Regions from separate parts of the Sinorhizobium sp. NG07B genome, predicted to be linked through region 3. Evidence: predicted binding sites of a transcription regulator. Region 3 holds the regulator's gene; each other region holds the start of a gene.

The links. Region 3 encodes LexA, which represses DNA repair genes until DNA is damaged. Its sites were predicted from a motif close to TGTTCNNNNTGTGTTCNG; they were not measured.
Region 1: a site for LexA is predicted at 7,974-7,991, ahead of CO664_RS00995 (YifB family Mg chelatase-like AAA ATPase). Genes of this name have one in related genera too.
Region 2: a site for LexA is predicted at 2,666-2,683, ahead of CO664_RS01430 (DNA recombination protein RmuC). Genes of this name have one in related genera too.

The regions. Positions count from the first base shown of each region.
Region 1 is NZ_NWTD01000001.1:182,875-193,421, forward strand. Features, by position in the region: gene rsmI (16S rRNA (cytidine(1402)-2'-O)-methyltransferase) at 1-863, shown strand, start outside; gene CO664_RS00960 (YraN family protein) at 853-1,221, shown strand; gene CO664_RS00965 (extracellular solute-binding protein) at 1,328-2,626, shown strand; gene CO664_RS00970 (ABC transporter permease subunit) at 2,752-3,672, shown strand; gene ugpE (sn-glycerol-3-phosphate ABC transporter permease UgpE) at 3,683-4,525, shown strand; gene CO664_RS00980 (sn-glycerol-3-phosphate import ATP-binding protein UgpC) at 4,656-5,783, shown strand; gene CO664_RS00985 (endonuclease) at 5,780-6,772, shown strand; gene gshB (glutathione synthase) at 6,949-7,896, shown strand; gene CO664_RS00995 (YifB family Mg chelatase-like AAA ATPase) at 8,073-9,605, shown strand; gene CO664_RS01000 (hypothetical protein) at 9,660-10,196, shown strand; gene cysK (cysteine synthase A) at 10,480-10,547, opposite strand, start outside.
Region 2 is NZ_NWTD01000001.1:275,264-285,810, reverse strand. Features, by position in the region: gene CO664_RS01450 (hypothetical protein) at 1-296, shown strand, start outside; gene truA (tRNA pseudouridine(38-40) synthase TruA) at 315-1,058, opposite strand; gene fmt (methionyl-tRNA formyltransferase) at 1,058-1,993, opposite strand; gene def (peptide deformylase) at 2,076-2,600, opposite strand; gene CO664_RS01430 (DNA recombination protein RmuC) at 2,717-3,922, shown strand; gene CO664_RS01425 (ribokinase) at 3,974-4,873, shown strand; gene CO664_RS01420 (methyl-accepting chemotaxis protein) at 5,156-7,516, shown strand; gene CO664_RS01415 (nucleoside hydrolase) at 7,566-8,510, opposite strand; gene CO664_RS01410 (Hsp20 family protein) at 8,758-9,189, shown strand; gene CO664_RS01405 (DUF1150 family protein) at 9,239-9,496, shown strand; gene CO664_RS01400 (tRNA (guanosine(46)-N(7))-methyltransferase TrmB) at 9,641-10,339, opposite strand.
Region 3 is NZ_NWTD01000001.1:1,672,668-1,683,214, reverse strand. Features, by position in the region: gene CO664_RS08065 (hypothetical protein) at 1-1,306, opposite strand, end outside; gene CO664_RS08055 (hypothetical protein) at 1,804-2,016, opposite strand; gene CO664_RS08050 (hypothetical protein) at 2,013-2,243, opposite strand; gene CO664_RS08045 (hypothetical protein) at 2,443-2,802, shown strand; gene ligD (non-homologous end-joining DNA ligase) at 2,835-3,809, shown strand; gene lexA (transcriptional repressor LexA) at 4,248-4,958, opposite strand; gene CO664_RS30630 (hypothetical protein) at 5,193-5,360, opposite strand; tRNA gene CO664_RS08025 (tRNA-Ala) at 5,673-5,748, opposite strand; gene CO664_RS08020 (sugar phosphate isomerase/epimerase) at 5,836-6,606, opposite strand; gene CO664_RS08015 (hydroxyacid dehydrogenase) at 6,603-7,613, opposite strand; gene CO664_RS08010 (DUF2264 domain-containing protein) at 7,610-9,463, opposite strand; gene CO664_RS08005 (LacI family DNA-binding transcriptional regulator) at 9,460-10,488, opposite strand.

The DNA.
Region 1 (10,547 bases), 1.5 Mb from region 3:
CAAGCGTACCGGCGCGCCCCCTGGAACCGGCGCTCTATCTGGTGGCGACGCCGATCGGCAACCTCGCCGATATCACCTTGAGGGCGCTGGAGACGATTGCCGGCGCCGATCTGCTCGCCTGCGAGGATACGCGCGTGACGCGGGTGCTGCTCGATCGCTACGGCATCGTCAATCGGCCGGTCGCCTACCACGAACACAATGCCGCCGAGGCCGGGCCGCGGCTGATTGCGGGGCTCGCCGAGGGGAAATCGGTGGCGCTCGTTTCCGATGCCGGTACGCCGCTCGTCTCCGATCCCGGCTATCGCCTGGCGCAACTCGCGATCGACGCCGGCCACAAGGTCGTTCCCGTCCCCGGCCCGTCGGCGCCGCTTGCCGCCCTCGTCGCGTCGGGACTTCCGAGCGACGCCTTCCTGTTTGGCGGGTTTCTGCCGACCAAGGACAAGGCGAAGCGTGACCGGCTCAGGGAATTCGCCGCTGTGCCAGCGACGCTCCTCTTCTTCGAGTCGCCGCACCGCATCGCCGCCACCGTCGCCGCCGCCGCCGCGGTTTTCGGCGAGGAGAGGAGAGCCGCTGTCTGCCGCGAGCTGACCAAGGCCTTCGAGGAGTTCCGCCGCGGCACGCTCGGCGAGCTCAAAGCCTTTTATGACCAAGGCGCGAGCGTCAAGGGCGAGATCGTGCTGGTGATCGGTCCGCCGGACGCAAAGCCCGTCGCGGAGGCCGCGGACGTGGACGCGCTGCTGAAGGAGCTCGTCCGCGACATGCCGATGGGCAAGGCGGCGACTGAGGCGGCGCGCCGGACCGGACTGCCGCGCAAGGAGCTTTACGATCGACTCCTCAGCCTGAAGGACAGTCATGAAGGCTGAGCGCCCGGCTGCCCGCAAGCTCAAGGCGCTGAAGCGCGGCCATCTCGCCGAATACCGGGCCGCGCTCTGCCTGATGCTCAAGGGCTACCGGATCGTCGCGATGCGCTATCGCACCAAGCTCGGCGAGATCGACATCATTGCCCGCCGCGGCGACCTGATCGCCTGCGTCGAAGTCAAGGCCCGGGCGAGTTTCGACGGGGCCGTCTTCGCCGTCTCCGATACGGCGCAGCGGCGGATCAGGGCGGCGAGCGATATCTGGCTGTCGCGCCAGACGGATTTTCACCGCCTCTCGGTCCGCTACGACATCGTCGCCGTCATGCCCTGGCGCTGGCCGCGGCACCTGCCGGACGCGTTTTGATCAAACGATCAAAAATGTAATCGATCCGACACAAAAGCATTACCGGCCTGTCATCGAATGTCACTAGTCCACTGCCCACCGCAACCACGGTGGAGAGGGACCAGCCATGTTGAAAACCATTTCGCTCGCAGCCATTGCTCTTGCATTTTCCACGACGACGTCGCTCGCCGCGACCAACATCACCTGGTGGCACGGCATGGCCGGTCGCAACGGCGAGGTGATCAACGAGGTCGCCCAGAAATTCAACGTCTCCCAGAGCGCCTGCGCCCTGACGCCGGTCAGCAAGGGCACCTATGAGGAAGCGCTTGCCTCCGGCATCGCCGCTTTCCGCTCCGGCGAACAGCCGAACATCCTGCAGGTCTTCGACGCCGGTGCCGCAACCATCATCAACGCCAAGGGCGCCGTCATTCCGGCCGAGGACCTGATCACCAAGGCGGGCTACAGTTTCGACCGTGGCGCTTTCATCGACGGCGTGCGCTATTTCTACGCCGATAGCGAAGGCAAGTTCGTCGGCATGCCGTTCAATTCCTCGGCGCCGATCATGTATATCAACGACGAGGCCCTGAAGAAGGCCGGCGTCGAGGCCCCGAAGACCTGGGAAGAGTTCGAGGCTATCGCACCGAAGCTGAAGGAGGCTGGCTTCATTCCGCTCGTCCAGTCGCAGCTCACCTGGCAGTTCACCGAGAACTTCTTCTCACGCAACAACATCCAGTTCGCCACCAACAACAACGGCTACGACAGCGTCGTCGATACCAAGCTCAAGGTCACCGACCCGAACCTGGAGATGATGTTCGAGAAGCTGAAGGCCTGGAAGGACCAGGGCTACTTCGCTTTCTACGGTGCCGGCTGGAACGACAACCAGAAAGTCTTCGAAGAAGGCAAGGCAGCCCTTTGGATCGGCTCCTCCGGCTCCTTCGGCGGTCTGCAAAAGACTGCGACCATGCCCTTCTCGGCGACCTTCCTGCCCTATTGGAACGCGATCAAGGGCGCCGGCACCAACTCCTTCATCGGCGGCGCCGCACTCTTTGCCATGTCCGGAAAGTCGGACGAGGAAAACAAGTGCGTGGCCGATTTCTTCCAGTTCCTGACCTCGCCGGAAGTCCAGTACTTCTATCACAAGGCCACCGGCTATGTTGCGATCACCAAGGCGGCCTATGAGCTCGCCCAGAAGGACGGCTACTACAAGGAAAAGCCGGTCGCCGAAGTCGGCATCAAGCAGCTCCTGCTGCCGGCCGGCGATTGGTCCAGGGGCTACCGCCTTGGCTTCTATCCGCAGATCCGCGAGATCATGGAGCGCGAATACGGCCGCATCTTCTCCGGCGAAGCGACCGTGAAGGATGCCCTTGAAGCGATCGAGAAGGAAGGCAACGAACTGCTCGCCCGTTTCGCCAAGACCGCCGGCTGATTGCGATGAGCGAGGCGAGCCCCTCACCATTCCCCTTTCCCCGCGCGCGGGGAAAGGGGAATGCCGCCGACAATGGAGCGTCCCTTCTCCCCGCCAGTGCGGGGAGAAGGTGGCCGGCAGGCCGGATGAGGGGCCGCTCCAAAGATCAAGGACAGCAGGCAGCCGCCAAGCGCGTGCAATTCGCCTCGCCTTTCCTGCCCTATCTCTTTCTCGCGCCGCAGCTCGCGATCATCTTCGTGTTCTTTTACTGGCCGTCTGCCCAGGCGATCCAGTCCTCCTTCTATCTCGAGGATCCGTTCGGTTTCGGCTCCACCTTCGTCGGCCTCACGAACTATGCCGACGTCCTGAAGTCGACCGAGTATTTCGGCATAGCGCGGTTCACGGCCATCTTCACCGCCCTCGTCACCTTCTTCGCGCTGGCGATCGGGCTCCTGCTCGCCGTCAAGGCGGACGGCGTCATTCGCGGCAACGCGACCTACAAGACGCTGCTCATCTGGGTCTATGCGATCGCCCCGCCTGTCGCCGGCCTGATCGGCATGATGTTCTTCAACCAGCATATCGGCCCGCTCGTCGAATTCGCCCGCTGGTTCGGTTGGGACATCAAAGTCGGGCTCGATTATTTCGACACGGCCTTCGCGATGATCGTCGTCGCGGTCTGGAAGCAAATCCCCTACAACTTCATCTTCTTCCTTTCGGGACTTCAGGGCATTCCGGTGTCGGTGCGCGAGGCGGCGGCGATCGATTGCCGCTCGGAAATGCGCCGCTTCTGGACGGTCATCCTGCCGCTGCTGGCGCCGACTGCCTTCTTCCTGCTGATCATCAACGTCACCTATGCGCTTTTCGATACGTTCGGCATCATCGACGTGATGGTGAAGGACAAGGCCGCCAACAACCCGATCACGCTCGTCTACAAAGTCTACATGGACGGCTTCCGCGGCAACGATCTCGGCGGCTCCTCGGCGCAATCGGTGATCCTCATGCTGATCGTCCTGGTGCTCACCGTCTTCCAGTTCCGCTTCATCGAGCGGCGCGTGCACTATAATTGAGGTGATGCCGATGTATCGCACCCGTTTGCTCGACCACGTCATTCTTCTGATCGGCGTCTTCATCATGGTGATGCCCGTCGTCGTCGCCTTCATGACCTCGACCCACGAGGCGGCAGACATCCACCGCAATGGCCTCAGTCTCACCTGGGGCGGCCATTTCGCCGAGACTTATGAGACGGTTCTGGCCCGCGAGGGCGGTTTCACCGGCAAGGTCACCGGCTTCAACATGATGCTGAACTCCATGATCCTGGGCCTCGGCTTTGCCGTCGGCAAGATCGTGCTCTCGATGCTGGCGGCCTATGCGATCGTCTATTTCCGCTTTCCGCTGGCGAGCTTGTTCTTCTGGGTGATCTTCACGACGCTGCTCCTGCCGCTCGAGGTCCGCATCCTGCCCTCCTACGAGGTGATGAATGCCCTGAGGCTGACGAACACCTATACCGGGCTGATCGTGCCGCTTCTCGCCTCTGCGACCGGCACCTTCTATTTCCGCCAATTCTTCAAGTCGGTACCGGACGAACTCCTGGAGGCGGCGCGGATCGACGGCGCGGGGCCGTTCAAGTTCTTCATCGACGTGCTGGTGCCGCTGTCGCGCACCATGATGGCGGCGATCTTCATCATCATGTTCGTCTACGGCTGGAACCAGTATCTCTGGCCGACACTGATGACGACGGACGAGGGCTTCTTCACGCTGGTGCGCGGCATCAAGCAGATCCTGCTCGTCTGGGTCGGCTCCAACATTCCCGATTACAACGAGGCCTTTGCGCTGGCCATCCTCGCCATGCTGCCGCCGGTGATAATCGTCGTCATGTTCCAGCGCTGGTTCATCAAGGGACTTACTGAGAGCGACAAATAGAGCATTTCCCGGCGAAGTGTGCAGCGGTTCGCCGTCGGAAATGCGCAGACACAAAGTGGAACGACCGGAGGCGCGGCGGGTTTTAGATCCGTTCCCGCTCCGCATTCCTCATTGACCAACGGAGCTAGCCATGGCGGCGATCGATATCGCAGAGGTCTCTAAAATCTACTCGGGCAATGTCGAGGCCGTAAAGTCGGTCTCGATCGACATTGCCGACGGCGAGTTCATCGTGCTCGTAGGCCCCTCCGGCTGCGGCAAGTCCACGCTTCTGCGCATGGTCGCCGGGCTGGAGACGATCTCGAAAGGCAGCGTGACGATCGGCACGCGCCTCGTCAACGATGTCGATCCGGCCGAACGCGACATCGCCATGGTCTTCCAGAATTATGCGCTCTATCCGCACATGACGGTTTACCAGAACCTGGCCTATGGCCTCAGGAACAGGAAGACGCCGAAGGCGGAGATCGACGCGCGCGTCGCGGAAGCCGCGCGGATGCTGGAGATCGAGCCCTATCTCGACCGCAAACCGCGGGCGCTTTCGGGCGGCCAGCGCCAGCGCGTCGCCATGGGTCGGGCGATCGTCCGCAAGCCGGCCGCTTTTCTCTTCGACGAGCCGCTTTCGAACCTCGATGCGAAGCTGCGGGTCTCGATGCGCGGCGAGATCAAGCGGTTGCAGAAGCGGCTCGGTACCACCTCGCTCTACGTGACCCACGACCAGCTTGAGGCGATGACGCTCGCCGATCGGCTGGTGGTGCTGAACGGCGGCCGCATCGAGCAGATCGGCCGGCCGCTCGAGGTCTATCACGCACCGGCCTCGACTTTCGTCGCGAGCTTCATCGGCTCGCCGGCGATGAACCTCCTCAAGGGCATGCTCGAAGGCGGCCGCCTGCATATCGGCACGCATGCGATCGACCTCGACTATCCGGCGCCGACCCGGGGGCCGGTGACCGTCGGGCTCAGGGCGGAAGACTTGCGCCCGGCATCTGCCGGCGAGCAGGCCTTGCTCTTCCGCGTCGACTATGTCGAGGAACTCGGAGCACAACGCCTGGTGCACGGCGCGGTCGAGGATCAGCCGCTGACCGTCGCGTTGCCGCCGGAAACGCCGCTTTCCAGCGAGCTTGCCATCGCCATCCCGATGGATCGCCTGCATTTCTTCTCGGCGGAGAACGGCAAGCGGCTTCATCGTCAAGAGCGGACGGATGGCATGGCCGGTGCCGCGCCGGCCCGTCCGCACGCCGTGAATTTGGAGCCTGTGTCGTGATTGAGAAAGCCGTATCGACCCTTGCTGTTCCTTCGCGAGAGCACCGCGAGGGCATTGCCCGGACGGAACGCAGCATCCCTACCCATGACGCGATCATGGCCGGGATCGAGGCGATGAACACGATCGAGGTCGGCGGCGCCGCCACGACGCCAGCGCCGCTTGCCTTTCCCTTCACTGTTGCTGCCTGGAACCTCGAGCGCTGCCTGTTTCCCGAAGAAAGCGCCGAGCATCTCCGCGCGACCGGGGCGCGGCTCGTGCTGCTTTCGGAGATGGACAACGGCATGGCCCGCACCGGCCAGCGCCACACGACGGCCGAGATTGCGAGCGCGTTGGAAATGCAATACGCCTACGGCGTCGAGTTCATCGAGCTCGGCCTCGGCTCCGATACCGAGCGCGAATTCTGCAAGGACGACTTCAACGACAAGGGCTTCCACGGCAATGCCTTGCTGACCGCCGTGCCCCTCCGGCGTCCCTTCCTGTTGCGGCTTTGCGGGGAGCGCCTGTGGTTCAGGGACGACACCGATCAGCCGCGTCTCGGCGAGCGCTGCGCCGTCGGTGCCGTGATCGAGACCGAAGCGGGTCCCTTCGTCGCCGTTTCCACGCATTTGGAAAGCGCCACGACCGCCGCCTATCGCGAGCGGCAGATGAAGGAACTGATCGATCAGCTGGACACCACCTTTCCCGAACTTCCGATCCTGACCGGCGGCGATCTCAATACGGGAAACCATATCGGCGGCGATTTCGAGGCGGAGGGCCTCTTTGCGGCGAGCGCTGCACGCGGCTTCACCCGCCACGGCGGACCGCTCGATCAGATGACCACCCGTCCGAGCCTGATCACCCGTTGGCCGAAACGGGCGATGAAGCTCGACTGGTTCTTAGCGCGGGGGCTGAAGATCGGCGAGAGCCGCATCGTTCCCTCGCTCGACACCTCAGGGCGGCCGCTCTCCGATCACGACCTCATCACCTGCCTCGTCGAGGGTTTCCAATAGGCGCCGGTCTCCTTGCCTAAGCGCCTTGCGCATTCTACATGTGGCGGGCCTCCTGTGGCGGTGTCCGCCGTTGCGGGTGCATGATCGTCGCGGTAGCGCTTTGAATTGCTGTATGATTTCGCCGAAGCGATTTCCGCCTTGGGCGATGCGGCAGGGGAACCAACGGGAACGGGAAAATGGCAGGAATCGTCAATGTCGGGGTCCAAATGGACCATGTCTCGGGCATCACCATTGCGGGCGATTCCACCTTTGCCATGAGCCTCGAGGCACAGGCGCGCGGGTACCGGCTGTTCCACTACACGCCCGACAAGCTGTCGCTGCGTGACGGCAAGGTCTATGCGACCGCGCAGCAGATGACGCTGCGCGACGTCAAGGGCGACCATTTCACGCTGGACGAGCCCGAGCGGATCGATCTTTCGACCATGGACGTCATCCTGCTTCGCCAGGATCCGCCCTTCGACATGGCCTATATCACCTCGACGCATCTTCTGGAGCGGCTTCACCCGAAGACGCTCGTCGTCAACGACCCGGCCTGGGTGCGCAATTCGCCGGAGAAAATCTTCGTCACCGAATTTCCCGACCTGATGCCGCGGACGCTGATCACGCGGGATGCGAGCGAGATCGCCCGCTTCCGCGAGGAGATGGGCGACATCATCCTGAAGCCGCTCTACGGCAATGGCGGCGCCGGAGTCTTCCATTCGGCGCGCGACGATCGCAATCTCTCGTCGCTGCTTGAAATGTTCGGCCAGATGTTTCGCGAGCCCTTCATTGCTCAGGAATATCTGCCGGCGGTCCGAAAGGGCGACAAACGCATCCTGCTCGTCGATGGCGAGCCGGTTGGCGCCATCAACCGCGTCCCGGCCGAACACGACGCCCGCTCCAACATGCATGTCGGCGGCCGCGCCGAGGCGACCGAGCTCACCGCTCGCGAGAAGGAAATCTGCGACCGCATCGGACCGGCGCTGAAAGAACGCGGCTTCCTCTTCGTCGGCATTGATGTCATCGGGGATTACATGACCGAAATCAACGTCACTTCGCCGACTGGAATCCGCGAGGTCAAGAAGTTCGGCGGCGCCGATGTCGCCGGCATGCTCTGGGATGCAATCGAAAAGAAACGCGGCTGACCTCCGCAATCGTTTAGGAACGTTCGACCTGCCCGATCGGCATGCCGCCGGCACGCCGATTTCACCTCACGCGCGTTTGTTCTATTATTGTTCTTGTTTTTAAGCGCGTACCGTGCAAGATTTGGCTTGCTACCGGCGGCGGTTGTGCGGTGCAGGCTGGAGCAATGGGGGGCATCATGGTCGCGCGCGTCAGCACGGTTGCGTTTCAGGGTATCGAGGGCGTTCCGGTCGACGTCCAGGTAATGGTGGCTCCTGGCAAGGTCGGCATGCAGATCGTCGGGCTGCCGGACAAGGCCGTTGCCGAAAGCCGCGAACGCGTCCAGGCGGCGCTGCACGCCTCGGGCCTGGCGCTGCCGGCCAAGCGGGTCACCGTCAATCTGGCGCCGGCCGACCTGCCCAAGGAAGGCAGCCATTTCGACCTCGCCATCGCGCTCGGCCTGATGGCGGCGCTCGGCGCCATCCCAGCGGATGCACTTTCCGGCTATGTGGTCATCGGCGAGCTCAATCTCGACGGCACGATCGCTCCAGTTGCCGGTGCGCTGCCGGCGGCGATCGGGGCCAATGGACTCGGCAAGGGGCTGATCTGCCCCGCCGAAAGCGGCGCTGAAGCGGCCTGGGCCGGCGCCGAGATCAATATCCTGGCGCCGCGCAGCCTGATTGCCATCGCCAATCATTTCCGCGGCACGCAGGTGCTCTCCCGCCCCGAACCGGCGGTCCCGGCGGCCGCCGCCGATCTTCCCGATCTCGCCGACATCAAGGGCCAGGAAAGCGCCAAACGGGCGCTGGAGGTCGCGGCCGCCGGCAATCACAATCTCCTGATGGTAGGCCCTCCCGGTTCCGGCAAGTCGATGCTGGCGTCGCGTCTGCCGTCCATCCTGCCGCCGCTCTCCCCAGCCGAACTGCTCGAAGTGTCGATGATCCATTCGATCGCCGGGCAATTGGCGGGCGGCAAGCTCTCCGACCGCCGGCCGTTCCGTGCGCCGCACCATTCCGCCACCATGGCGGCGCTGATCGGCGGCGGTTTGCGGGCAAAACCCGGGGAGGCGTCGCTCGCCCATCATGGCGTCCTGTTTCTCGACGAGTTTCCGGAGTTTCCCCCGCAGGTGCTCGATGCGCTGCGCCAGCCGCTCGAAACCGCCGAATGCGTCATTGCGCGCGCCAATCACCGTGTGAGCTACCCGGCGGCGATCCAGCTCGTCGCCGCGATGAACCCCTGCCGCTGCGGCATGGCCGGCGAGCCGGGCCGCAGCTGCGCCCGCGGCCCGCGCTGCATGGCCGATTACCAGGCGCGGATTTCCGGTCCGCTGATGGACCGCATCGATATCCGCATCGACGTGCCCGCCGTCAGTGCCGCCAACCTCATCCGCCCCGGCACGGCGGAGGCAAGCGCCGTCGTCGCGCGCCGCGTCGCCCGCGCCCGCGAGTTGCAGCGGGGTCGCTTCGCCGCCCTCGGCCATCCGGAATTGACGAGCAATGCCCGGGCATCGACGGCGATGATCGAGAGAATCGCCGAACCCGATTCGGCGGGGCTGCAGCTCCTCAGGGACGCCGCGGAAAAGATGAAGTTCTCGGCGCGCGGCTATCACCGTGTGCTGAAGGTGGCCCGCACGCTCGCCGATCTCGACGAAGCACCGACCGTCGGACGGATCCATCTCGCCGAAGCGATCTCCTATCGCGTCGCCGGCGAGCGCCTGCCGGTAGCGGCGTAGCGCTCGCCTGGCCCAGTTGCACAAATCCAAGTCCATCTCTCAAGGCCCGCTATCGTGTTCCCCTTCAACGGCACCTTCCAACCAAACCGTTTCGTTATGCCGCTCGCCCTTGTGGCAGGCATTCTCCTTGGACCGGCCGTGGGGTCGGCAGTGTCCGAGGACCCAAGCAAGCTCTCCTATGGGGCGAGAATCGGCATGACGATGACGATCGTTTCGAAGGAGGGAATTGGAACGGCAAACGCTGTGATCCGCCTGAAGCACACGCCGCAGGACGCGAAAGTCTTCTGCGTCGAATATCTCCGCGATGACTCGTTGCGCTGCATTGGAGACGTGATCGCGACGACGAAGCTCGCTGACCGCGTCACCGGCAATTGCGTCGAGCGCACCTGGACGGACATGCATGGCTCCAGCTATTCCTTTCACGGCTCCGCCAGGCAGTCTCCTGAAATGATCAAGAAAGGGCTGCTGTCGGAGACGGACTATCTCATCCGCCGCGACGGTGACGAGGCTTTTCTCCCAAACCTTTCGCTTGCCTCCTACGCCGAGAGGCTCGAAATTTTTCAAAGCCTTTGCCCCGGAATTGCGAAATAGCGCCACGAAACGCCGAAGCGTGCTGCACTACAGCGTCCGCGCCCTTTCAGGCGATCGCGATCAGGGACGGCGGGATGAACCTTTCATCGCCGAGTTCGCCTCGAAGATGAGATCGATGAGGGAGGTGCGGAGAGTGCGAAAGCGGCTTCGACCAAGGCCGACCTCATGAACAAGCCCGGCGATTGGCACGAGATCGTCGTCTCGCTGAACAGCGAGGGATCGAGCGCGGTATGGGCGGAAAACCGAGCACCTCCTCTCATCCCGCTCCGCAGTGCCCGCGCCTCTACCCGCCCAGCCCCTCGAAAAGCACCGTCGAAAGATAACGCTCCGCAAAGGACGGAATGATCACCA
Region 2 (10,547 bases), 1.4 Mb from region 3:
GATTTGCCGGATTGGTCGTGCCTGTGATCGTCACCACCAATTGGCTCTCGGTGCCGCTTTCCTATGCGATGGCGATTCCGGCCGCGCTCCTCCTTCTCGCGCGTGGAGGCCATCAGCTCACTGCTCTCCTGTCGCTGATCGTCCTCATTGCGGGCGTCGTCCTGCTCTTCCGGCTGCTGCGCTCGATAACCGGCAATCAGAACCTGCTCGCTTCCGCCCTGACGGCCCTTTACCTGCTGCCGCCGATGATGCTCGCCCAATATCTTCAGCACTTCTTCGGACTGATCCCCGGCTGAGCGGGTGAGCGCGAGCGGTCAGTAATCGACCTGCATGAAGAACAGGCCATCCGGCGGGGCAACGGGTCCGCAGGCCTTGCGGTCGCGCGCCTCGAGTGCGGCCTTGAGGTCGTCTGGCGTCCACTTGCCCTCGCCGACGAGCTTCAGTGAGCCGGCGAAGGAGCGTATCTGGTTGTGCAGAAAACTTTGCGCCGTCGCGCGAATCTCGATCAATTCGCCGCTGCGGGTGACATCCAGCCGATCGATGGTGCGCAGCGGACTGGTCGCCTGGCAATGGGCGGACCGGAACGTCGTGAAATCGTGATGGCCGACGAGATGTTGTGCGGCCGCATGCATCGCCTCATGGTCGAGCGTCTTCGGCACCCACCAGGCGCGCCGTGCCTCGAGCGCCAGCGGCGAACGGCGGGAGATGATGCGGTAGAGATAATGCCTGCGGACGGCCGAAAAGCGCGCGTCGAATTCCGGCGGAACTTCGGCCGCGTCGAGGATCGACACCCGCTCGGCGGCGAGCGTCAGGTGGGCATTGAGCGCATTGCGCAGCGTGTGCGTCTTCCATTCGCGGGTCAGGTCGAGATGCGCCACCTGGCCCCTGGCGTGGACGCCGGAATCGGTGCGTCCCGCGCCGCGGATCGACACGGTCTCGCCGGTCAGGGACAGCACCGCCTTCTCGATCGCCCCTTGCACGGAGGGACCGTTCTCCTGCCGCTGCCAACCGACATAATCGGAGCCGTCATATTCGACGGTCAGCCGGTAGCGCGGCATCAGGAAATCCTCGTGCCGGCGGCGATCGGCGTGCCGCGCAGAAAGTCAGGCGCAGCAAGCGCCTTGCCGCCTGCCCGCTGCAGGCGCGTCGGCCGCACCGCCCCTTCGCCGCAGGCGATCGTCAAGCCGTCGTCCAGGATCGTGCCCGGCGTGCCGGCCCCTGTGGCAAGCTCCGACCCCAGCACCTTGATCCGCTCCATCCGCCCGGCGACCTGAAGTTCGAACCAGGCGCCCGGAAAGGGCGCGAGGCCGCGGATATGATTGTGAACGTCGGCCGCCGGCCGCGTGAAAACGATCCGCGTCTCGTCCTTCGTAATCTTGGCGGCGTAGGCGACGCCTTCCTCGGGCTGCGGTGTCAGCGTCAGTTCGCCCATTTCGAGCCGCACCATCGCCTCTTTCATGAGCGCCGCTCCGACATGCATCAGCTTGTCGTGCAGCTCGCCGGCCGTCATCGTCTCGCCGATCGGAACAGACTTGACGAGCGCCACGGGCCCGGTGTCGAGCCCCTTATCCATTTTCATCACCATCATGCCGGTCTCACGGTCCCCGGCCATGATCGCCCTCTGAATCGGTGCGGCACCCCGCCAGCGCGGCAGGAGCGAGGCATGGCCGTTATAGCAGCCGTGGCGAGTGCCCGAGAGGATCTCCTCCGGCAGCAGCAGGCCATAGGCGACGACGACTGCCACATCGGCACCGAAATCGCGAAAGATCTGCCGATCCGCGGTTTGCCTGAGGTTGACGGGTGTCAACACCGGAACACCGAGAAGTTCGGCCGCCTGATGCACCGGCGACTTTTGCAGATCGAGGCCGCGCCGGCCGCCGGGACGCGGCGGCTGCGTGTAGACGGCGACGATCTCGTGACGCGCCTCGACGAGAGCAGAGAGCGTCGGCACGGAGAATTCCGGTGTGCCCATGAAGATGATGCGAAGCGGCAAGGCGGTGAACTCCGTCTTTCTCAAATGCCCCAAGCAGGGCAGCGGCTCCGAGTCAAACGCCTCTAGGCGCGGGGCGCGACGGTCAGATGGCCTTGGCGCCGCGCGTCTTGGCCGCCTTGGCGAACTTGCGGATCACCATGTCGCGCTTGAGCTTGGAGATGTAATCGATGAACAGGACGCCGTTCAGATGGTCGATCTCGTGCTGCAGGCAGGTGGCGAGCAAGCCGTTGGCCTCAACTACCTGCTCCTTGCCGCCGCGGTCGAGATATTCGACGGTGATCGCCGCCGGTCGCTCGACTTCGGCATAATAGTCAGGGATCGACAGGCAGCCTTCCTCGTAGACGGAGCGCTCCTCGGAGGATTTCACGATCTTCGGATTGAGGAAGACCAGCGGTTTCCTCTCCTCGCCCTCCTTCGAAACGTCGAGAACCAGAAGGCGCTTCGGAACGCCGATCTGGATCGCCGCCAGTCCGATGCCGGGAGCGTCATACATGGTCTCGAGCATATCGTCGGCAAGCCGGCGAATGTCGGCGTCGATCGTCTCAACGGGCGTCGAAACCTGGCGCAGAAGCGGATCGGGAAGGATGATGAGCGGCTTGATCGTCATGCTCCCCCATAGCCGATCTTTCCGTCGCTGCGCAAGAAAATTGCCGTGTGATGAGTTGAGCCGTTTGTTCTTGTTTTGATCTAGTTTTCGGATGCGAATCTGTTTAGGCTGCGGCCATGGAGCCCACTGCCTTCGCCATCGACCAGCCGCTGTTCCTCATCGGCACCTTTCCCCTAACGGCTGGCCATCTGCTCAGCCTCGCCGCTCTCCTGTTCGTTTTGCTGGCAATTGCGTCGGCCCGCAGGGCGCGGGCGCTTCGCGCCGACGACCGGGACCAGCAGCTATCGGCGCTGCTCGCGGCACAGACCGAAATGCAGGGACGCATCGCCGCGATGGCCGATGTCTTCGGCACAAGGCAGGCGGAACTCAACCAATCGCTCAGCCAGCGCATCGACGGCATGACGCACCGGATCGGCGCGTCGATCAGCGAACAGACGAAGGCGACCCACGAGAATTTAAGGCGGCTGCAGGAGCGGCTGGCGGTCATCGACAGCGCCCAGAATAATATCCAGTCTCTCGCCAAGGACATGGCCGGGCTGCAGAGCATTCTTGCCAACAAGCAGACGCGCGGCGCCTTCGGCCAGTCGCGCATGGAGGCGATCGTTGCCGACGGCCTGCCGATGGGCGCCTTCACCTTCCAGGCGACGCTTTCGAACGGGGCGAGGCCGGACTGCATCATCCGCATGCCGAATGCCCAGCCGCCGCTCGTCATCGACGCAAAATTCCCGCTCGAAGCCTGGAATGCCATGCGTGATGCGGAAAGTGCCGAGCGGCGCCAGCAGGCGGCGCAAGCCTTCCGACGCGACATGGAGGTCCATATCCGCGATATCGCCAGCAAATATCTGCTCGCCGGCGAGACGCAGGAAACCGCCTTCCTGTTCGTTCCGTCCGAATCGATCTTTGCGGAAATCCACGAGCATTTCGAAGCGACCGTCCAGAAGGCGCACCGCCAGCGCATCGTCATCGTCTCGCCGTCGCTGCTGCTCCTTTCCATCCAGGTGATCCAGTCGATCCTGAAGGACGCCCGCATGCGCGAGCAGGCGCATCTGATCCAGGGCGAGGTGGTGCGCCTGATGGAGGATCTCTCGCGGCTCGACGAACGGGTCCGGAAGCTGCAGGGCCACTTCGCGATGACCCAGAAGGATGTCGAGGACATTCTGATCTCCTCCGACAAGCTGACGCGTCGCGGCGCCAAGATCGAGGCGCTTGAACTGGAGGCCGCACCGGCGAACCACGGCGCCAGGGAGCCGGCCGACAAGAGTGAGCGGGCAGTCGACAACCGCATCGGGCAATTGAAGCTGCGGGTGGTTGACGAAGACTGACGGCCTCGGGCACTCTCCGGCACAATCAGCAACCCGACGGGACATCTCCACATGATCACTGTTCTTGGGTCCATCAACATGGACCTGATCGCCACGACCGCACGCCTTCCGAAGCCGGGCGAAACCGTTGCCGGAACGGGCTTTTCCACCGCCGCCGGCGGCAAGGGGGCGAACCAGGCGCTGGCAGCCCGGCGCGCCGGCGCTTCCGTGCGGATGGCCGGCGCCGTCGGCTCGGACAGCTTTGCGGAAGGCGCGCTTACCCTGCTCAAGGAGGCGGGCACGGACCTTGGCCTCACCAAGACCGTGAGCGAGCCGACCGGGACCGCCCATATCCTCGTCGGCGGTGACGGCGAGAACGTCATCGTCGTCGTCGCCAGCGCCAATGCGACGGTGAGCGAGAGCGACGCGGTCACGGCCCTCGAGCAAATGGCGGCCGGCGACACGCTGATGCTGCAGCTCGAAATTCCGGCGGCCTCGGTGGAGAAGGCGCTGGTGGAGGCCAGACGCCGTGGCATCCGCTCGATCATCAACATCGCGCCGTTGACGCCGGAGGCGGCCCGCCTTGGCCGCATGGCCGACATCGTCATTGCAAACGAGACCGAGTTCGAGCTTTTGGCGGGCAAAAGCGGTATCGCCGGCGCTGAGCGTGAAGCGGCAATGAAGGACCTCCACGACGAAACCGGACAGATCGTCATCGTCACCCTCGGTGCCGAGGGTGTCGCCGCCGTCCATCAGGGCGATATTCACAGCGCCAAGGGGCTGGCGATCGAACCCGTCGATACGGTCGGAGCTGGAGATACGTTCTGCGGCTATCTCGCGGCAAGCCTCGACGCGGGCCTCGTCTTCCCCGATGCGCTGCGCCGTGCCGCCGCCGCCGGATCGCTCGCCTGCCTGAAAGCGGGAGCACAGCCGTCCATACCGCTCGCCTCCGAGGTCGCCGCGCGCCTTTGACTGCCGCAGTCTATTTTTGGTCCGTTTCGCGATCTGGATAGGATTTGGCGCGGCAACGATCCTCGCCGCGCAGAATCCACTTTGGACGGCCAGGATTTGGCCCGGATGTTGGCCTTAAATTAATCTTTGATGATCTATCCAGATTGCGAGGCAGCCCGCTCGCATCGGTCCGGCTCCTGTATGCCGGTCGGCATCACGCGCTCCATGATGGAGCTTCACCCACATTTGGAATGTCATGCCGCAGGCAAGAAACCTGCGGACCTCTCAGTGCGTGAGGATTTCATGTTCAACTTCCATGCAAAATCGCTGGCCACCAAGCTGATCGCCGTCACGGGCGGCACGATCGCTCTCGTGTTGCTCGCATCGAATTTCGTTCTCATTTCGCAGACCCAGGATCGTGTCGAAACGCTCGTCTTCGACGGCGCCAAGACGGAGGCCCGCGCGATTGCCGCCGAAATCGCCGGCAGCGTCGGAGAGCTGGCAGCCGCCGCCAACACGATGTCGGGCGTGCTCGGCCGCGGCCATGCCGGAAAATCCGTCGACCGCGCCGGCGCCATCAACCTATTGAAGGCCAACCTCGATCAGCATGACTTCGCCTTCGGCAGCTGGTTCGCCGAGGCGCCGAAGGCATTCGACGGCAAGGACGTCGTCAACAACACCGAGCTTGGCGGCAATGCGGAAGGCGCCTTCACGCCCTATTGGTCGAAGGACCGCAACGGCAAGGCACAGCTTTCGACCTTCCGCGCCGACTACGCGGCCGAATGGTACGCGCTAGCCGCGAAGAGCGGCAAGGGTGCCATCACCCAGCCCTACATGGCCGAAGGCACCGACGTTCCGACGACGATGACGTCGATCGCCTATCCGGTGCTGTCCGACGGCAAGATGATCGGCGTCTCGGGCGTCGACATCTCGCTCGCTTCGCTTGCCGACCGGCTCGCGACGTTGAAGCCCTTCGGTTCGGGCCGCGTCTACCTGCTGTCGCAGAGCGGCAAGTGGCTCGCGGCGCCAATTCCCGATCTCCTGATGAAGGATTACGAGGGCGAGGGTGAGGATATCATCCAGAAGGCGCTCTCGTCCGACGCGTCAGGCATGATCAGGAACCTGACCTATGACGGAAACGCGCCCTTCGACCGGGTCGTCTATCCCTTCAAACTGCCCAATGTGGCTGCGAACTGGCTCGTCCTCGTCGACGTGCCGCGCACCGCCATCAATGCACCGGTCAACGATCAGACCTATATGATGATCATCGGGGGCATCGTCGTTCTCGCCGCCGTGCTCGCCGGCCTCCATCTCGCCGTTCGCCGCTTCGTCCAGAAGCCGCTCGCGGGCCTCGTCCGCGACGTCGAAACGCTCAGCAATGGCGACTATGCACAGCCGATCTCCGGGCAAGACCGCTCCGACGAGACCGGCTCGGTCGCCAAGGCCCTCGAAGGTTTCCGTCATCGGTTGGCCGACGCCAAACGCCTAGAAGGCGAAGCCCGCCACGAGCGCGAACAGGCCGAGCTGGAACGCAGCCGCTCGGAGAGCGAGCGCGCCGAGACCGGGGCGCTGCAACGCGACATCGTCGCACGTCTCGGCAAGGGTCTCTCGCATCTCGCCTCCGGCGACCTCGCCTACCGGATTGCGGACGAGTTCCCGGGCGAATACTCCCAGCTGAAGCGCGACTTCAATGCGACGATGGAGAGCCTTGAAGAGACCATCCGCACCGTCAACCACTCGGTCGTCAATATCGGCAGCGGCACCAGCGAGATTTCCAACGCCGCCAACGACCTGTCGCATCGGACCGAGCAGCAGGCCGCAAGCCTGGAGGAAACCGCAGCCGCCCTCGACCAGCTGACGTCGCAGGTGGATGCCAGCGCCGAAAACGCCAAGGTCGCGGCAAAATCCGTCGAACTGGCGAGCAGCGATGCGGAGCAGTCCGGCGCGGTCGTGCAGAAGGCGATTGCGGCAATGCAGGGCATCGAGCAGTCCTCGCACGAGGTCAGCCGCATTATCGGTGTCATCGACGAGATCGCCTTCCAGACCAACCTGCTCGCACTCAATGCGGGCGTCGAGGCCGCACGCGCCGGCGAGGCCGGCAAGGGCTTTGCGGTCGTCGCGCAGGAGGTCCGCGAGCTTGCGCAGCGCTCGGCCAATGCCGCCAAGGAGATCAAGACCTTGATCAACACCTCGGCCGGACAGGTGCGCGAGGGCGTCGATCTCGTCGGCAAGACGGGCGGCGCACTCAAGAAGATCGCCGAGCAGGTGGTGCAGATCAACGGCTTGATCCGGCAGATCTCCAGCTCCGCCTCGGAGCAAGCCGTCGGCCTCAAGGAGATCAACGCAGCGGTCAACCAGATGGATCAGGTGACGCAGCAGAATGCGGCCATGGTCGAAGAGACGACGGCGGCCAGCATGACGCTGAACGAGGAGGCCCGGACACTGAGCGGGCTGGTTGCGCGGTTCCGCGTGGTCCAGCGGGAGCCGGTACAGTCTTCCGCCGAAAAGCTGCGTGGCGCCGCCGCCAGGATGCGAACCGCAGAAGCTCCCCGCCCGGCAGCGGAACCGCCGGCGGCACGCGGCTATTCGAGCTCGACGCAGCGGGTTCTCGTCCAGACCTCCGGCGCAAACGCCCTCGCTCAAGGCAATTGGGAAGAGTTCTGATCGAACCAGACAAGACTAAAGCGGCGCCCGACGGGCGCCGCTTTCATTTTCAGAGGCGCGCCAGGCGATCGGTCAGGAGCTCGAAGAATCCCTCGTCGTCGATATGGCGCATCACCTTGGCATTGTGCTTTCGGCCGGTGACCTGCCACCAGTCGACGACGGTCATGCCGGTGGTCAGCGCCGACGCCGTCTCGATCTCGACATTGCAGTCGCGGCCGGTGAAGAGCTCCGGCCGCAAGAGATAGGCGATCACCGTCGGATCGTGCAAAGGCCCGCCATCGGTGCCGTATTTCTCGATGTCGAAGCGTTCGAAGAATTCCAGCATTTCAGCGAGCGCGACCGCCGCCGGGCGGCCGATGGCGCGGATTTTCTCGACCCGGACCTTATGGGTGAGGACGCGATGCGTCACGTCGAGCGGCATCATGACGATGGGAATGCCGGAGCGGAAGACGATCTCGGCGGCTTCCGGATCGACATAGACGTTGAATTCGGCCGCCGGCGTGATGTTGCCGCCTTCAAAGAAGCCGCCGCCCATCATCACCAGCTCCCGCACCCGCGGCGCGATTTCCGGCGTCCTCGTGAGCGCCAGGGCGATATTGGTCAACGGACCCAGCGTGCAGAGCGTCACTGTGTCCGGCGCTTCGGCAAGCAGCGTCTCGATGATGAAGTCGACGGCGTGCTGCTCCTGCAGCGGCAGGGTCGGCTCGCTGAGTTCAGGACCGTCGAGGCCGGTCTTGCCGTGCACATGTTCGGCCGTCACCAGCGGCCGCGCCACGGGCCGCTCGGCCCCGGCAAAGACCTTGATGTCGGTCCTGTTGCAAAGTTCGCAGACGATCCGCGCATTGCGCGACGTCAGCGTCAACGGCACGTTGCCGGCAACCGTGGTGATGCCGAGCACGTCGATTTCCTCCGGACTGCCGAAGGCCAGCATGATGGCGGCCGCATCGTCCTGTCCCGGATCCGTGTCGATGATGATCTTTCTCGCGCTTGTCACTGTCTTCCTCCTGCGAGTCGGATGGTATCGGATCGCCAGGCCATGACCTGGTGAGGTGAGCCGGTCACGGGGAGACTTGAGCAGCCTGCGCGTGCGCCGGGGAATTGGACCTCCGCAGCGGACTATGATTTGCGTCAGCGGCCGAGGCAAGCCGCTTGCACTCGTTGCGCACAGCTACCATATTGCTGTCGCAGGATGCTGCCTGGCAGGTCCGAAAGATGGTCGCTTGAGCTCACAAGGACTTGGAATGAGCAGGATTACGCCCTTTACGAGCCCGCTGCTGGTGGGCTTCGACAGCATGGAAAAGACCCTCGAGCGGATCGCCAAGGCGAACGACGGATACCCTCCCTACAATATCGAGCGCATTCGCGGCGATAGCGCCGCCGGTACGCCGGAACGGCTGCGGATCACGCTTGCCGTCGCCGGATTCTCCGAAGAGGATCTGGAGGTCACGACGGAGGAAAACCAGCTCGTCATCCGTGGCCGCCAGGTCGAAACCGGCGAACGGGATTACCTGCATCGCGGCATCGCCGCCCGGCAATTCCAGCGGACCTTCGTGCTTGCCGACGGCATGCGGGTGCTCGGCGCCGAACTCCGCAACGGTCTTCTGTCGGTCGATCTGGTGCGCCCCGAGCCGGTCCGTATGGTAAAGAAAATTAACATTTCGGTCCCAGAATAGGATAACCGGCGGGATTTTCCTCCCGCGCCGGCGACCACGGAGCATGACCATGGGACTGAAAACCATCACCTCATCGCTGTCGAAAAACGACCTTGCGCATCTCGGCGCCGGCGAAGTCGGCTATATCCGCAAGATGCGGTCGGAGGAGGTCTCCCGCTGCTTTCCGGAAGCGCCCGAGATGGGACCGGGCATCGATCTCTGGGCCCTGTTTGCGGCGGACGGCACGCCGATCCTGTTGACCGACAACCGCTCGAGCACCTTCTTCAAGGCCGCCGAGGACGACCTTCGCACCGTCAGCCTGCATTGAGCGGCTGAGGCATTCCAGCTGAATTTGGCGCCTCATCCAGCTGCCGCCACCTTCTCCCCGCGGCGACGGGGAGAAGGAACAAGGGGCTATGTCCCACCGCCCATTTTCCGCACTAACTGGGGTAAGGCCAAAGCGCAAAGAGTCCTAAACGCGCCGAAACGTCAGATAGGCCGAACTTCTGCCTTCCCGTCGGGCCTTGGCCTCGTAGCGCGTGCTCGGCCAGCCGGCAAACGGGGTCAGCCAATCGGCCGATCTTTCCGCCGTCCAGTCGAAGGCGGCGTGGTCGCGGCAATGGATGAGCGTCCAATTGACATAGTTGTCGATGTCCGAGGCGAAGCAGAAGAGGCCGCCGGGTTTCAGGACGCGCGCGAAGCGGTCGAGATTGACCTTTGAGACGAACCGCCGCTTCCAATGCTTCCGCTTCGGCCAGGGATCGGGATAGAGCAGATCGATCTGATCGACGGAAGCCTGCGGCAGCCAGTCCAGCACCTGCGTGGCATCGTCGTCATAGAGGCGGACATTGTCGATCTCCCTCGCTTCGATCTGGCCGAGCAGCTTTGCCATGGAATTAACGAAGGGTTCGACGCCGATGAAGCCGGTGGACGGATCCTCCGCCGCCCGATGAATGAGATGCTCGCCGCCGCCGAAGCCGATTTCCAGGCGAATCCGCTTGACCTCCGCGGGAAACAGCGCCGACAGATCGTCCGGCGACGGTTGCTTGAGATCGAGCCTCAGGACCGGCAGCAGCGTCTCGAGCTGCGCTGCCTGGCGTTCCCGCAACGGCTTGCCCTTGCGGCGCCCGAAGAAGGCCTCCGTCGATCTGGCACCACGCGGTTCGGTCATATTTGTTCTTCCTTGGATCATGACGATTTTCGGTCTCATTCGACCGAAGATCACAAGCATGATCGACTTCATTATGTCCAGACGCCGGCGCCTGACCGCTCACATCTTCCCGCGCGCAAGCAGAGGGGCGGAGGCTCCTTCGAGCATCCGCCCCGATCTGCTTTTCACTTGCGTTCAACCGCGGCAACACCGTGGCGCTGACGCCAGC
Region 3 (10,547 bases):
TGTCGAAGATGTCAAAGGAGATCAGTTTTACGTCGTTGGAGCTAATAGTTTTCCTAAAGTCCTCAACGATCTTCAGTTTAGATGAAAGGGAGCCGTTTACTTTTCCTAGTGCTTTTACAATAGCGTCCTGTCTAAATCCTGTAAGAAGTCTATCGTTATATGATGGATCTATGCTAGAGAATTTCGGAAGGAGATCGCATCCTGTCGCGCCAGAGCGCTTCCTAGATACCATCTCCTCGAGAAGACTCGAGAGAAACTCTCTATTCTTTGTAATAAAGTTGATGTCGACATTGTACCGGTTCAAGAGAAAACCAGAGACTTTCGCATTTCTTCCTATGTCGGCGGTTTCGATCGTTTGATAATCTCTGAAGTAGCTTGAGCCGACCGTCTCAATCTGTTTTCCCCATGTCATCGCTTGGAAGATAAGCGAAGAGCTGTGGCTGATTACGCCGTCGACCCACTGAAGTAAGAACTGCGATGGAGAAGGAACATTGTCAAAAGAAGGTCGCCACACCAAGTTCGGCCAACGTTTGGAAAGGAAAAGTACATTCTTTTCGTTTAAGGGGGATTCGGAAGTGAAGCTTGATTTGTATTGGGTAACAAGAATCCTTTCGTCGCCGACTCGCCGGTCCATTACGTAAGCAAGGAAGTCTGCTTGCGAATTGAATCCGGACGTTGCTTTGAACGCGTAATGAGCGGACACCTGTAGGGGAAGTAGAAGTACTCTACTCGCGCTGTCGCCGCAATTGAGTAAACCAGAGCGATTGAACGGCTGAAGTAAGGATATTTTCTCCCTCAGCACCGAAGAAAAGTCTCGCTGAAGCACCTCCTCGTCTTCACTTAACTCGATATTGAAAATGTCATATGCGCTCGATGCCAGAATTGAGCGGTCGTAGAGGCCCACAGGATCGATCGTCACAGTGCTCGGATATGGTGAACGAGAGAAGCTACCCGGCATTTGGCTCAGTATGACAGCCCCGGGGTACAAGGCGCCCAGATAGGGGACCGGGTTTTCCCACGTCAGAATTACGTCGACGGTAGGAGGCAGCCGATTGGACAAGTACTCGGCTATCCGTACGACCGCGTCACCGTGTGGGTTAGTGTGCAGGTCTGCCAGGGGATCTGATGTGCCGGCCGCTGCGTCCAGTTCCTTGCTGTCCAGAGGGCACAATTTGATATGCCTTCCCACCGAGCCGGTGTCAGGCGCAAGATAATCTGCGAATGCGACTGTAACTTCCCATCCCGCATTACCGAGTGCGTTAGCCTGCGGAATCAGTACATCTTTAAAGCAATTCTGAAAAAACAAAGGCTGCCCCTGGGAACCCCATGGGCAGTTCCATATCAATGCGCGCATTATCCACCTATTTCAACCCCAGATGAGACATTCCTCTTAGCCAACGAGCTCTCAGATGAAAAGGCTGAATCTGCGCTGGGAAAGCTTTGAATCCGCGCGACGAGTCGCTGCTAAGCCCCGATCAACATTGTGATGTTGGATGCGGCCAAGCGTATCCGCGGCCCTGTGTCGCATCGGGCGTCTGCCGGTTATCGTTAGGACGTGGCAACTCGAAACCGCCCCGCCAGATGACGGCGGCCCGATCCGAGAGCGGCGTCGAGAGGCGCCGTGGCAACGGCGGTGGAGAGGAGGGCAGGAAGGAAACGAAAAGACGTCATTGTGGGGGCTCAGAGATGTGCGGCAGCACTGTTCGACGTGTAAGCCGCGATAAGCCGCTTCGCGGATGGCATCGTTGAAAATCCGCATCGCTTCGTGCAGGTTCTCCGCGGCTTCGCGCTGTTCTTCGGTCATTATCGTATGAGCCCCTTCATTCCGCGCGCTGACGTATCGTCCGCGACAACGCCGACGTCAACCCGGCCGGGCCGGTGCTCGAAGCAGAACCAGCGTGGCTCGCCCTTGCCGGCAGCGAAGCCGAAGCCGCCCCATTTCGTGCAGCCTGGATGTTCGCAATAGTGCACGTATAGCGTTGTATCGTGCTTGGCCGCGCCTTGCTCGTCGCTCACGTCGTCACCTCATCCTGGCGCTCTGGGCAGGGCGACCAGCCGCGAGTGAAGCCCAGACCCATCGCAATCTGAGCCAGTGCCAGTTGCTCTCGTAGATGCTTGCAGTCGGCGAGGAGCGTCCGGATTGTCGCTTCCGCGTCTCCGCCATGCCAGGCAAGTGCCGATGCGACCTCATCCATCCACGCATCGAATTCGTCGATGTCGGAAGTTTGCTTCTCAGCAGACATGACGTCTCCTTCTCCGCGCACGCAACGGAGTCTTTTACCCCACGGGTTTTCCGATTGGCGGCCGCAACGCCGATGAATGTTCTTATTATGTTCTGGTTTCAGCGAGAGTCAATGCGGTTTGCGTTTGCTCCCAAAACTACTCCATTTGGGCGGCTAGACGCCCACATCGATGGGCGGCATCCTCGCGTTGGAGGATGTAATGGGAAAAGTCTTCGAGTTTGACCCGAAACAGCGCAGCAAGCGTCCTGTGAAGGGTAACGTGCCCGAACGAGCCTGGCCGAACCATCGCGACAAATGGGCACGCAAACAGCAAGGCGGTTCAGTTACCGGCATTGTTGGCGTTGCGGCGATAGCGCTGTTCGCCGCTTCTGAGTTTATACCGCCCATCGTCGGCTGCGACATTAAAGGCAATATCAGCTACCAGACTGGCGAACGCATCTATCACATCCCGGGCCAGGAGTATTACAGCGAGACGCGTATTAGCCTGTTGAACGGCGAATGGTGGTTCTGCTCTGAGGAGGCCGCGCGCGAAGCTGGATGGAGGAAGGCCCATCGATGAGGCTTTTTCCCTGATCCGCGCGTTAATTGCTCATGGCCAGAGCATCCTCGAATAAGCCGCCAGAAGCGCCGCCGGACCCTCTGCCGGCGCGGGTAGAGCCTTGCGTCGCAACGCTCGTCGATCGGCCTCCATCAGGGCGGGACTGGGCCTTCGAGGTGAAGTGGGACGGCTACCGCCTGGCCGTCCATATCGAGACCGGTCGCGTGCGGATCATCACTCGCGGCGGCTACGATTGGACGAGCCGCTTCCCTTCAATCGCTGCCGAGGCGCGGCTTCTTGGGCTGATGACCGCAATCCTCGACGGCGAGGCGGTCGTGCTCGATGAGCACGGCCGCTCTGACTTCGGCATGCTGCAGCGTGCCCTCGGCAGGAAGCCCAGTCTGCACGATCCCCGCGAAATCCTCTTCTTCGCGTTCGATCTCCTCTATCTCGACGGTCGCGACCTGCGCCGGCTGCCACTCAGCGAACGCCGGCGGCTGCTGGAGCCGATCGTCGCCGGCCGTGCCGGTGTCATTCGGCTGTCGGAGGAAGTCGAGGCGAGTGGGGAAGAGTTCTTCCGGATCGCCTGCGAGCACGGCCTCGAGGGGATTGTCGCCAAGCGCCGTGACAAGCCATATCACTCCGGCCGTCGGCCCGACTGGCAGAAGATCAAGTGCGTGCGCAGCGACAGCTTCGTGATCGTCGGCTTCGAGCCGTCAACCGTCCCCGGCGCGATCGGTCGGCTGCTGCTGGCGGCAAGGAGGAGGGGTGAGCTTGTCTATGTCGGCGGCTGCGGAACCGGATGGACGTACGCGGAGTCAGCCAAGCTGCGCGAGCTGCTCGAGGCAATCCGGACGGATTCGCCGGCGGTGAACCTGAAGAGGAAGGGGGCCGTCTTCGTCGAGCCAGTGCTGGTCGCTGAGGCCGAGTATCGCGCCTGGACACAGGATGGCAAGCTCCGGCATCCGTCGTTCAAAGGCATAAGGGAGAGGGCCGACGATGCGACGGTGTTCGAGCTCACAAACTGACGTAAAAATCGGCCCGATGGCGTTTCTGAAAACTCTGAATTCCTCTGAAAAATCAATGTGCCAAAAACGACGGAAAACGAGGTATTTTCGGCCGCTTTTTCAGAAACGATATTGATTTTATTGAAAGTGGAGGGGATTTGCAGTCCTCTGCGTCACCACTCCGCCACGAGGCCTCTCGTGCTCGTAAAATCGAGCGATGGCGGGCGTTTAAAACGAATCCATGTGGAGCGCAAGAGGGAGACGTTCAAAAAAGACGCCCACAAACAGCTTTGAACAGGCCGGAATACGAGAGCGCTTCTTGCCGGTGGCATGGCGGACGCCGAGACCAATAAACGCCGGCCGCAGTAAGCGAGATCACGGAAGGCAAAGAGAACAGTTCTGTCGTCGCGACCGCGCGAAACGACCGCACACAGGATCGGCACAGGAACCCAAATCGGCCTAGTGATAGCGCCGGATCAGACCGACGAGTTTGCCCTGAATTTTCACGCGGTCGGGTCCGAAGATGCGCGTTTCGTAAGCCGGATTCGCCGCTTCCAGTGCGATCGATGCGCCCTTGCGGCGGAATCGCTTCAAGGTTGCCTCCTCGTCGTCGATCAGGGCGACGACGATGTCGCCCGGGCTGGCGGTGCTGGCGTTGCGGATGATCACCGTGTCGCCATCGAGAATGCCCGCCTCGATCATCGAATCGCCCTTGATTTCGAGGGCGTAGTGCTCGCCGCTGCCGATCATCTCGACCGGCACGGAAATCTCGTGCGTATTGTTCTGAATGGCCGAAATCGGCACGCCGGCGGCGATCCGGCCCATGACCGGCACTGTCATAGACGCGCTCTCGACCGGTGGCGTTGGCGCCGGCTTCGGTGCCGGGGGCTTGCCGAGGCTGCCCTCGATGACGCTCGGCGAGAAGCCGCGCCGCGGCTGGGCTGGGCTCGAATAGGCTTCCGGCAGCTTGATGACCTCGAGCGCTCGGGCCCGATTGGGTAGCCGGCGAATGAAACCGCGTTCTTCCAGCGCAGTGATCAGCCGGTGGATGCCCGATTTCGACGCAAGATCGAGCGCATCTTTCATCTCGTCGAAGGAGGGCGGGACCCCGGATTCCTTCATCCGTTCATGAATGAACAGAAGCAATTCCTGTTGCTTGCGGGTCAGCATGCGCGTCACTCCAGATTCGCGAAACAAATCAAGAACAGAAACTATCCGTTCCATATGTGTTCCGCAAGCACTTAATATTCCGTGAACTCATGCGTCGAGGCGCGTCCGCTATCAGGGCGGCACGGACGGTTTGCGGGTTTCGATGGTGGTGAAGACTTGCGTGCGGCAAGCGTCACACATAGGCGAGCGTTTGCTCACCTTTGACGACGCTGTGCATCGTCTTGACAAGCCGTCCTAGTAGGCGAGGCGCAGCCCGCCGGGGCTAAGAACGTCGAAGTCGGGTTCAGGGTAGGGGCCGTACCACTGGGTGTAGGTCGTGTTGCCCGTAGCGCCTGTCGTGGCGCATCCTGAAAGTGTGAGAAGAGCGATTAAGGCGGCGGCGATCAGAGATTTGAGAGGCATGGTAGTCCCCACTTGCGGGAGTTGCCGATATGCAATGATGCCAGGTGCTAAGTCTCTCTCAAATCAGGCTCTTTGGCAAGCGAGGGGCAAGGCGGGAAGACGGCACATCGGGTGGAAAACACCGCTCCCTCTGACTTCGGGTCGCTCGCTTCTTAACGGAATTCGCGTTCGCAATGGGTCTGCTGCGAATACAGTCTGAAGTGGTGGTCGTCCGAGGGTGACGAGCCACGTCGGATCGGCCCGCTACAGAGATGTCGCTGATGTCTTAGCGATGTTCTGTTACCTATGTCTCCGGGTCGGACAAAGGTCGTTTGGTGGAGTCGAAGGGAGTCGAACCCTCGACCTCCGCAGTGCGATTGCGGCGCTCTCCCAACTGAGCTACGACCCCAGCCGTTCACCTATATAGGCGGATTTGAGCGCCCGCGCCAGTCCCTCCCGGCGTCTCGCGTGGGGAGGATCGGGGCCGTCGTGGATGTCACTCGAGGAGAATTTGCTTGAGCGTCGCGGCGTCCTCGATGAAGGCGGCGGGATCGTCATTGGCGACGAATTCCAGCATTGCAAAGCGTCGCCCGGTCCAGCGCGATGCGGGGAGGGCCGTGAGGACGCTTCGCCAATAGTCGGATGCCGATGCCAGGGGAAAACGGTTGCGATTTCGATCCCAGGCGAAGACGTGGACATGAGATACATGCTGACCGATGCGGGCGACCTCTGCGAGCGCCTCGCCGAGCTCCAGCCCGGGCCGCGGCTGCCAATAGAGATAAACATTGTCGTGGGCGATCGCGTCGATCAGGCGGCTTGCCGAGTCGGTCGTGTCAGTCAGCGATTGCGGGTGATATTCCAGCGAGACGGTCACGCGGTGGCGCGCGGCTTCGGCGCCCATGTCGCGGATCGCCTTTGCGGCATCACGTCTTTCGCCTGCGCTGTAGTCCTTTGAATCGCGCCGGCGGGTGCCTGGCCAGATGCGGATATTCGAGGCACCGAGTGCAATCGCGCTCTCGAGCGCACGCCTGAATTCGATGAGGTCGTCAGTCGGTGGCGCGACATAGGATCCGTAGGATGTCGTCAGTTCGGCCCTTGCGCTGAGGAGCCCGACGATCCGGGCGTTGGACGTGTCGCCCGGAGCAATATGAGCGTCGCCTGCCCATTCGATCGCCGCAAGACCGGCGCTCCGGGCTAAGCCGACGATTTTTTCCGGAGGCAAGCTCCTGAAGGTGACGGTGCAGAGCCCCGGTTCGAAATCGCTCATGCCATGCGCTCCAGGTCGTGCTTGCGGACTTCGAACAGCAGCTGCCGGCCTTCCAGAAAGCGCTCGATTTCGTCGACGGCCATTTCGCCGAGTCGCGTCCTCTCAAGTCCGATGGCGCCGGCAATGTGCGGCGTTAGGAAGACGTTCGGCAAATCATAGAAAGGCGACGTTCCTTCCGGCACCTCGGGATCCGTCACGTCGATGACGGCATTGATTGCGCCCGTCTTCAGCCGGTCTATCAGTGCGGCCTCGTCCACGAGCGCACCCCGCGCCGTATTGATCAGTGTCGCACCGTTCTTCATCAGGGACAGCCGCCGCCCGTCGATCATGTGCTGGGTCTCGGGCAGAGAAGGCGCATGCAGCGAGACTATATCCGAATGCGCCATCAGCGTCTCGAGATCGGCTTTTTCGACACCGATAGCCGAAGCGCTTTCTTCCCCGACCAAGGGATCGTAGAGCAGCACCCGATAATCGAAGGGGCGAAGCAGGTCGATCACCCGCCTTCCGATCCGCGAGGCGCCAACGATGCCGATGGTGCGGCGGTAGTTTCCAATAGCCTGCCCCTGCAGCAGCTGGATGCGCTGACGCCCTCTGTCGGCGGCATAAAGGTCGCGGAAGCGAAAAACGTGCTTGCCCGAAAAAATGATTGCCGCCAGCGTGAACTCCGCGACCGGCACGGCGTTGGCTTCGGCCGCATGGCTGACGGTGATTCCTGCATCGAACACGGACAAATCGATCAGGTCCTTGACCGTTCCTGCCGCATGGACGATGAGCCGAAGACGAGGGGCCGATCGAAGGGCGTTCGCATCGAAGCTCGGGGCGCCCCAGCCGGTCACCAGGATCTCCGCTTCGGCGAGCAAGCGGCTTCCCCGGCCGTCGCCGAAAACGGTCATGGGTTGCCGATCGAGTATGCGAGCGAGACGGTCTATGCGTGCGAAAAGTTCCGGTGTGAGTACGTGTTCCGTCCTTTCGGGCTGCATCGCGAAGGCAATCGCCGGGGGGGTCATGACATGCGTCCCGGCGCTTGCATGGCGCTGACCCTTACGCCCTCTTCGGCGACGGTGCGCAGTTCGGCGATCTCGGGGACAGCGGGCGGACCTTCCCAATCGCCCGACACGGCCGAGATGTCGCGAACGGCCAGCACGGCGCAGCGGAGAATAGTCTCACCGGCGGGGATCGTGCCGCGCAATTGCGGCACCAGGGTCTTTGCGGCGATGAGATTGGTATTGGGCGCCGCCTTCTGTGCCAGACCTTGGCGCGTGACTGTCGAGCCGAGGTCGTGGATTCCGCTGAAGTCCTCTTTGCCGATGGCATAGGCCCAACCCGCCTGTGCGGAAAGTGTATCGGCTTCGAAGTCCCGTCTGGCAATGGCAAAGCCGCCCTCGGCAGTTTCAAGCGGCCGCGGCGTCGTGATCCTGTGCACCCGGACATGCCAGGGCGTGGCCGGCAGCAGCCAGGTCTCGACGGAGACGTCCGGCCAGGGCGACCACCTCGCAAAGAGCACGTTACCGGCAAGCCGTGCTTCCTCGTTCGCCTCGCGCACACGGTAGTGAATGCCGTCGTCGCTGAAGGCCAGCATCGAATCGAAGGAGCCTCCGCTGAAGGCCCGCTCGTCGCTCTCGACGCTGAAGCCGTAACGCGTCGAGTAGGCGAATTTCGCGTATTTTTCCGAGCCGAACCGCATTTGCCGGTTCTCCTGCCCGGAGGAAAGCGCCACGACGTCGCCCTTGGCGGGCATCATCACCATGCCAGGATGGGGGAGCGCCACCGGGTCGGGCGACGGGCTCGGGGCCGTTTCCTGGGAAGTCCAGAACGGATGGTTCTTGGAAACAGCGAGCGGCAGGAAGGCCTTGAACGCCCAGTAGGGAGAGCCCGCTGAATTGTAGTTTTCCGACATCAACAGGTTCGGATAGCCGTAACCGACCGACAGCACGCCGTCCCGATGGGTGATCGGTTTGTCCGCCCACCATCTGAGGTGGCGAAGGCAAAGGCCCTTGATCTCGCCCCAGGGCAGCGCCTCGAGATCGGCAAAGGCGAGCGCCGACCAGAAGCTGGCGCAGGCGAAGCGATAGGTGAGGCTGCGGCCGAAGGGGACGGTCGCTCCGTCCTCGGCGAACCAGTGGCGAAAATCCTGGGCAAAGGCCAGCGCACGCTCGCGATAGCGCCTGGCATAGTCATCCTCGACGAGGCGCGAATAGATGAGGCCGTAGAAGTGCATCGCAAACGGGATGTAATGGTCGACACGCCGCACATTGCCGTCCCGATACCATCCGTCCGCTATGTAAAATCCGTCGAGTTCCGAGAGATAGGCATCGGTCAGGCTGCGGTCGTAGTCGATACCGAGCCGATCGAGTGCGATGTCGACGAGGATACGGAAGAACTTCCAATTGTTTTCGGCATAATCGAACTCTCGCGCCCGGAGCAGATAGGTGACGAGGTTGTCTCTTGCCCGGCCGCTTAGCGGGTCCCACAGTTTCTCCGGGATCAGGGTAAGGGTGAAGCCGAGGGCGGCGAGTTCGACCATGCGCTGGTCGCGGTTGCCGACATTGCCCCAGAACTCCGGATGGTTCGGGTCGGTGCCGTTTGCGATGCCCTCGACATAGCGGCGCCAATGGGGGAAATCGCCGCCGGCGGCGGCAAACGGTGCAAGCCCCCAAAGCGGCCGCGCGAAGCCCTCGAGATCGGCTGCGGCCCGGTCGAAGTGGGCGGCGGCGGCATCGAGGCGGACGCGCGCGTTCCCTTTTGAAAAATACGGCAACAGCGGATCGAAGAGGCCCAGCAGGGCGTGCTGCATGTCGCTGCGTGTTTCCAGCGGATTGCCGACGAGCGGGTTGGAACTGGCGGGATCATAGGTCATGGGTGCCGTCTCGCCTCCAAGCTTCCGCCGGCGACGGGGAACACCGCGTGCGACACGTGCCGGGCGGGTGTGTCGCGATGATGGAGACGGAAGTGCATCATACCGATCGCGTCGCGGCCGAGGGCCACGCGGTCGACACGCATCGTCGCGAGCCGTGGATTTGCCATTTGTGCGCAGGGCAGATCGTCGAAGCCGACGATGGCGAAATCCTCGGGAACGCGCCGGCCGAGCTCGGTGACTGCCTCGAGCAGGCCGACGGCGAGAAAGTCGTTCATGCAGAACGCAGCCGTGAAGCCGCCGTCCTCGGCAAGGGCGGCGAGCGTCGCCGCATGCGCCTCGACGCTGGAATTGCCCTCGAAGGGCAGGCGGATGACGCGCCCTTCGCCGCCGTCCGCCGAAGCGATTGCCGCCTCGAAGCCGCGAACACGTTCACGGATCGTATGCCGATGCGATCCGGTCAGGTGAAGGATGCGGCGATGGCCTGCCTCAAGCAATCGCCGGGTCGCCGCATAGGCGCCGTGGAAGTTTGCGGGCGAGATGCCGTCGAAACGCATTTGCGGGTCGGTGCCATTGACCAGGATGACCGGCGTGCGACTTTCCTCGAGCCATTTGCAAAGTGCGTCAGCGGGGTCGATCCCGACCAGGAAGAGCCCTTCCGCTTCGACGGATCCCAGGTGTTCCCGGACCGCTTCAGGTGTCGCCTTCGCCTCTCTGGCAAGGCGGATATCGAAAGGCATGCCCAACTTGGCTGCCTCGGACCGCAGACCCTCGACAATCCCCGCGTAAAAGACACTGAGGCCGCCCGTCACGCCATGGCTTGCGATCAGGGCCAAGGCGCCGGGGCTTGTCGCTGGCGGGGCTTTGATCGGATAGCCGATCTCGGAGGCGACCTGGAGGATCTGCCGGCGGACGTCGTCGCTGATGCCCGGCTCGTTCGCAAGGACACGCGAGACGGTGGAAACGGAGACGCCGGCCCGAGTAGCGATGTCGGCCTGCCGCAGTCGTTTGGAAGAAATGTCTGTCATGGCGCAAAGATCGCGCAATTTGTGCAAATTTGCAAGTCGAGAACAAAATCTTGCAAAAT